One region of the Streptomyces sp. NPDC002790 genome, then DNA from elsewhere that is predicted to be linked to it. Evidence: riboswitches for the same ligand, from Rfam matches in the RefSeq annotation. Region 1 holds a riboswitch; the other holds the start of a gene.
The links. Region 1 has a riboswitch for cobalamin ahead of ABT004_RS18885 (ABC transporter substrate-binding protein). Riboswitches for the same ligand answer to the same signal wherever they lie in the genome.
Positions count from the first base shown of each region.

Region 1 (3,379 bases):
GAACGCCGGTACACCGATCAGCGATGTCACCACACCCACCGGAACCTCCTGCGGTTCGAGCACCGTCCGCGCCACCGTGTCCACCCACACCAGGAACACCGCCCCGGCGAGCGCCGTCACCGGCAGCAGCCGGGTGTGCCCCGGACCCACCAGGGCGCGCGCCGCGTGCGGCAGCACCAGGCCGACGAAGCCGATCGCCCCCGCCGCGCTGACCAGGGCCGCCGTCAGCAGCGCCGTCACGCACAGCAGCACGATCCGGGTGCGGGCCACCCGGACACCGAGGGTGGCAGCCGCCTCCGCGCCGAAGGCGAACGCGTCGAGGGTGCGCCCGTACGCCAGACACACCACGAGCGTCACGGCGAGCACGGCCAGGCACATCCACACCTCGGTCCAGCCGACCCCGCTGAGCGAGCCGAGCAGCCAGAACAGCACGCCGCGCGTCGTCTCCGCGTCCGCCGACGTCAGTACCACGAACGAGGTCAGCGCCGAGAACAGCTGCATCGCCGCGACCCCGCACAGCACCACACGGTCGGTGCTGCCGCCCAGCGTGTGACTCAACACCAGCACCAGCGCGAACGAGCAGACGGCGCCGACGAACGCGCCGCCCGACACCGAGATGGCACCCCCGCCAAGGCCGAGCACGACGACGAGTACGGCTCCGGTCGACGCGCCCGAGGAGACACCGAGTACGAACGGATCGGCCAGCGGATTGCGCAGCAGCGCCTGAAGCACCGTCCCGCACACCGCGAGCCCCGCCCCGCACACCGCCGCGAGCAGCGTCCGCGGCAGCCGTAGATTCCATACGATGCCGTCCCGGATCGGCGAGAGGTCCGAGGTCGCGAGGCCCATCCGGTCGCCCACCGCCGCCCACACGTCGCCGACCTGAATCCGCGCGGGCCCGAGGGTGATGGCGAAGGCGACCGAGGCGCACAGCGCGGCGATGCCGGCCGCCCAGGCGAGCGTGGCGCGAAGGGTGATCCGGGGCGAGGCCTTCGGCTGCGCCGCCGTGACCGCGGGGGCCGCGACCGTGCGAGCCGTCACCGCGTGAGGCCGAACTCGCGCAGCCCCGCGGCCACCCGCTCCACGCCGTCGACCGTCCGGATGGTCGGGTTCATCGCCTGCCCGCTCAGCCGCACGTACCGCTTCTTCTTCACGGCGGTCATGTGCTTGGTGACGGGGTCGGACTCCAGGAACTTGATCTTCTGCGCGGCCGACTCGGCCGACTGCGAGCGGCGCGTCAGATCGCCGATGACCAGCACGTCCGGATCGCGGTCCGCGACCGTCTCCCAGTTGACCTGTGGCCACTCCGCGTGCGTGTCGTCGAAGACGTTGCGCGCCCCGAGCTCCTTGGTGACGACGCCGGGGGCGCCGCAACAGCCCGCCATATAGGGCGAGTCGGAGTTGGCGAACCAGTACAGGACGTCCACTCCATGCGCGTCGATCCCGGAAGTGGCCTTCCGCACCCGGGACTTGAGCGTGCCGATGAGCTTCTCGCCGCGCTCCTCGACATCGAAGACGCGCGCCAGATCGCGAATCTCCCCGTACACGACGTCGAGCCCCAGAGTCTTGGTCCGTACCCCGTCCCCGTCGCCGTTGTCCTTGCCCACGCAGTCGCTGGGGGAAAGGTACGTGGGCACGCCGAGCTTCTCGAACTCCGCGCGCGGCGCCACACCGCCCTTGCCGAGGGTGTACGTGAACGAGGCCGCGGCGAAGTCCGGTTCGGTGCCGAGGACCTTCTCGAGCGACGGGTAGCGGTCGGCGAGGCGCGGCACCTTCGCATTGGCCTTCGCCAGCTCCTTGGGTACCGGGTCGGTCCAGGTGCCGGTGCCGACCATCCGGTCCTCGAGGCCGAGCGAGAGCATGATCTCGGCGGACCCCTGATCGAGGGCGACGGCGCGGCGCGGGGCATGCGTGACCCGCACCTTCTGGCCGCAATTGTCGAGCGTGACACCGCCGCCACCGGCGGCACCGTCCTCGACGGCGGCGGTCGTGCCGCACCCGGAGAGCAGCAGAGCGCCCGCCAACAGCGGGGCACATCGGCGGAGTTGACGTGCGAACAGCACGGAGGTTCCTTCGCGTCCAGGGCTCATACGCGGAGCCGGCCTATGGTCCGCCTCCACGCCACGCGGCACTGGAGGCCGCCAGCAGGTCTTCGGACTCGGGGTCGTCCGCGCGAAGCGCCTTCCCAGACCGATGTGCCGGCCCAGTGGCAGTGGCTCCGCCCGTCACCCTCACCGCTGCGCGTCAGTTCCGGCTTCCCACCGGATTCCCTGACCCGTGTGCGTAGAAAAACACACAAAGGTACGACTGGCTCGGCGAAACTATCACGCGGGGCGGTCCCCCTCGCCAGGAGGCCCGGTAGTCGTCGCTCAGCGGCCCTCGTTGAGCGCGTCCACCGCCCCCTGCGCGTCCCCGATCGTCGCGTAGTCGACCGCCACGAAGTTGACCGGCCTGCCGCGTGCGCGTTCGCAGCGGTGTGCCCGGTCGAGGACGTAGCGGCGGGCGTTGACCTCGCCCGCGTCGATGCGGCTGCCGCCGTTGTTGGTGATGAAGTGGTTGAGGAGGAACAGCCGCTTGTCGTCGCCGCCGCGGTGCGGGACGCAGCTCATCTGGTCAGGGGAGCGGAAAGTGAACGGGGTCTCCATGCCGTAGCGGTAGAAGTTGCGGTACCAGGGGGCCGGGCCGTCCGCCTTCTCGGCGAACACGACCAGACGCCGGCCGCTGTCGATCATCTCGCCGAGCGTCGGCCACGGCTTCGCCGGATCGGCGTCCGGCCGGCGGACCAGCTCGTCCAAACCGGCCTGGTGGAAGGCCTTTTGGGTGTCCTCTGCGGAGATGGCGTCCTGGATGATCAGGCTGACCACCTCATTCGGGTGGTCCTTCATCCAGTCGCCGATCTCGCGCAACACCGGCACCAGGGAGATCGCCCCGGCCCGGCACACCGAATGGCACAGCCACAGCCCCTTGCGCGGTGGATTGATCCGGTTGACCGCGGACCTCACCAGCGCCCGCTGCTCGGCCGTGAAGTCGGATTCGTCGAGACGCTCGGCGATCTCCTCGGGCCGTTCCCAGCGGTAGGTGTCCAGCTGCAGGGCGCGCGCCCCGTGGTCCAACTGCGTGCTGATACGCGGGTCCTGGAGCGGCCCGATGAAGTGGTCGGCGGTCGTCGACATCGCGTTGTGCGCGGTCAGGTACGTGGCCTCGTCGTAGGGGCGGTCGCACAGTTCGGTGCTGCCCTCGCACTCGCGGGCCGCCGCGGGTGACGCGGCCAGCGGCATCAGGACCATCCCCGCGACCGCCACGCACGCCGCCCCGAACCCCAGGCCGACCGTCCGCCGCGGCGACCCGAGCCGCTCCCGCGCCACCCGCGGAACCCGGC
Region 1 covers NZ_JBEOVM010000038.1:5,956-9,334, reverse strand. Annotated here, with positions in the region: gene ABT004_RS18890 (FecCD family ABC transporter permease) at 1-978, opposite strand, end outside; gene ABT004_RS18885 (ABC transporter substrate-binding protein) at 1,038-2,090, opposite strand; cobalamin riboswitch at 2,127-2,316, opposite strand; gene ABT004_RS18880 (phosphoinositide-specific phospholipase C-related protein) at 2,370-3,379, opposite strand, start outside.

Region 2 (3,379 bases), on a different contig from region 1:
GCAGCGACTGCTGCGGCCGAAGCCCGTGGCCGCCACACCTGGGGAAACGGTCGCGGCGGGCCAATGATGGCCCCGGGCGGGTCGCGGGAAACGTAGAAGAGGGCCCACGGAGTCATCCGGGGCCCTCGCGTGTTTTCGCACCACATCAGGGTTCATCCGCGCATGGTTCGCGTGAGGAATCGAGGAGCTGAGTGGCCAGACACCCGGAGCCGCGCCGTATCACTCTCGGCGGTCGCGCGGCGGTCGCCCTGACCCTCGACGAGTACGAACAGCTCATCGCCGGCCGACGGCAGATCGGCGGGCAGAGCGCGCGGATGCGGGTGCTCGCCCAGCAGGCGAAGCGGACCGAGCAGCTGGTGCGCGACCTGACGGAGCTCGTGGCGGCGTGCCCGGCCGACGAGTGCGCTGCCGTCGGGCACACGCCGAGCGGTACCGGACCCGCCGTACGCGAGGACAGTCCCGAGGCGGCACGGTCCGCCTGCGTACGGTGCGAATTGGCGGAGCTGTTGGCCCGCCACCGGGGGCAGGGCCGTTGATCGGAGCGCTCACTCGGCGCCGAGCATGCGGCCGAGCCGGATGTTCCAGCGACCGGAGCGCCCACTGAACTCCGTGGCCGACAGCGGCGCGACGTCAAGGCGCCAGAAGGCGGACAGCGGAGCCCCTGTCGCATGGACCGCGGCCGCCCGCACCACCTCGGGTTCCACGACGGCGACGACCCGGCCGGACGCCGTACCGCCCTCCCTGACCTCGTCCAGCCAGCGGCCGACCCGTGCGCACACGTCGGCCACGGACTCACCACCCGGCGGTGAGGCCTCCGGGTCCGTCAGCCAACGAGCCACCGCCTGCGGTTCCGTGGCGCTCACGTCGTCCAGCGACCGGCCGCGCCAACTGCCCGCGTCGAGGCCTGCCAGGGCGGGTGCGGCTTGCCCGGCATTGAGGCCGAGAGCGTCGGCGGTCTGTGCGCACCGGGTGCCGGGGGAGACGACGACGCGGTCGGCCAAGGGCAGGGTTCCGGCCGCGCGACGAGCCTGAGCGGCGCCGGCCGAGTCGAGGGACGCCCCGTCGTCGAACACGCCGCTCCGTGCTGAGGCGGTCACGGCCGGTGAGACGAGCAGCAGGCGCGTGGTCACGGAACTCCCTGGGACTCGATGGCCGTGCGAGGGGAGCGTACTCCCCGCCGCCGATGTTCCTTCAGCAGGTCCGTGCGGTGGTCGCGGAAGGTGGTGACGAGTACGGCGACGAAGTCGAGGGGCGGGAGTTGCAGGAAGAACTGGGTGTCGTTCCGGGTGCCCTCGAACACCTCACTGTGGTGGAGGAGACGGCGGCGCTGGAGGGCGTTCCCATGCGTCTGACCGTCTTCTCCGCGGACCTGATCGGCGATCCGGTGCCCGCGGCCGAACTGGCCGCACGTTCGTGCCCTATCCGGTGTCGGACGACGGGCCGGGGGACGGGCATCGGGCCTGAGACGGCCCGGCCGCTCCCGTGCTCCAAGGACACCGGGTGCCTTCCCCGATCCCTCGTGCGCCACAATGAGCCCACGAGAGGCGACGGGGACCAGGAAGCCGGTGTGATTCCGGCGCGGTCCCGCCACTGTGACCGGGGAGCGATCCTCCTGCACGCCACCGTCCGCGACAGCGGACGGGAAGGCGGGGGTGAGTGATGATCCGGGAGCCAGGAGACTGACCCGTCGCCGGTCCAGCAGCAGGGGCGAGGACACCCCGGAGAGGATCGATGTGACGACGCATGCCCGAACGGGGCACCCGGGGCCCGGCAGGCGCCAAGTACTGGCCGCCTCAGGTGCGTTGACGTTCGCCGGAGCCGGGTTGCTCAGCGGCTGCGGCGGGGACACCAAGGACGGGGGAGGCGGCGACCGGTTCCGCGCGGCGTTCACCTCCGGTGGCTCCCAGGAGACGCTCGACCCGCACGTGGCACCCAACTTCGTCGACCAGGCCCGCGCCAAGGCCCTCTACGACACCCTCGGCACGTACGCGGACGACCTGTCGGTCCGCGAGCGGCTCGCGGAGTCCTGGGAGAGCGACTCCTCGGGCACCCGCTGGCGCATCCGCCTGCGCGCGGCCCGCTTCCACGACGGCAAGCCGGTCACCGCCAAGGACGTGCTCTACAGCTACCGCCGCGCCGCCGACCCCAAGACCGGATCTCCGTCGCAGGTCCTGCTGTCCGCGATCGACTTCGGCGCGAGCAGGGCAGACGGGAACCGGACCGTCGTCCTCGTGCTGAAGGCGCCGAACTTCGAGTTCCCCACCGTCTTCGCGGGACCCGGCACCGAGATCATCCCGGACGGCACCACGGACTTCAGCAAGCCGGTCGGCTCCGGCCCCTTCACCTACGTGTCCTTCACGCCCGGCGGCACCGCCCGCTACCGGCGCTGGGCGGACCACTGGGACGGCGCCCCGCACATCGCCGAGCTGGAGATCGTCCCCGCGAACGAGGAGTCGGCGCGGCTGGGCGCGCTGCTGTCCGGGCAGGTGCACTACGGCGCCGACATGGGCGGAGCGTCCGTGGAACGGCTGAAGAAGAACAACTCGACACACCTTCTGACGGCCAAGCGGGCCACCGCGCAGCAACTGCTTCTGCGCACCGGACGAAGCCCGTTCGACGATCCGCGGCTCATACGCGCCGTGCAGCTCGGCATCGACCGGGAGGCACTGGTCAGGATCGCGCTCGCCGGGCACGGCGAGGTGGGCAACGACCTGTTCGGGATGGGGCTGCGCGGCTACCCCGACGACATGGAACCCCGGAAGCGGGACGTCGACGAGGCGCGCGGGCTCGTGAAGGAGGCCGGAGCCCAGGGGCTGCACATCACCGTGGAGACCAGCGCCGTCGACGCCGCGTGGGAACCGGCCGCCGACCTGATGGCTCGTCAGCTACGCGAGGTGGGGCTCAAGTTGACCGCCAACACCCGCGCCTCCAGCACGTACTTCAGCGAGATCAAGACCAAGGGCATCGCCGCCTTCAACACCACCTCCACGCTGCCCGTCTCCGACTTCCTCCAGCAGCGGGTCCGTGGCGGCGCCGCCCGCAACCAGACGCAGTACGCCTCGAAGAAGTTCGACGCGCTCCTTGACCGGGCCCGCACCAGCCGGGACGAGCAGGACAGGCTCGGGCTGCTCGCCCGCGCCCAGAAGCTGGCCCGCGCCGAGTCCGGACTCCTGGTGTGGGCGTTCTCCGACGCCAACGACGCCGTCGCGCGCTCGGTCACCGGTTTGCGCGCGGCGCCCCCGAACTCGCACGACTGGGCGCGCTTCGACCGTGTCCGCGTCAGCTGACATGCGGGCGTATGTGCTCCGACGCTGCCTGCTGGCGCTGTTGCAGTGCCTGGTGGTGCTTCTCGCCGTGTTCGCCGTCGGCTCGCTGCTGC
Region 2 covers NZ_JBEOVM010000004.1:87,109-90,487, forward strand. Annotated here, with positions in the region: gene ABT004_RS03985 (CbtA family protein) at 1-67, shown strand, start outside; gene ABT004_RS03990 (hypothetical protein) at 192-536, shown strand; gene ABT004_RS03995 (histidine phosphatase family protein) at 546-1,130, opposite strand; gene ABT004_RS04000 (hypothetical protein) at 1,127-1,300, opposite strand; cobalamin riboswitch at 1,526-1,702, shown strand; gene ABT004_RS04005 (ABC transporter substrate-binding protein) at 1,803-3,287, shown strand; gene ABT004_RS04010 (ABC transporter permease) at 3,271-3,379, shown strand, end outside.
Region 2: another riboswitch for cobalamin. It lies ahead of ABT004_RS04005 (ABC transporter substrate-binding protein); the one in region 1 lies ahead of ABT004_RS18885 (ABC transporter substrate-binding protein).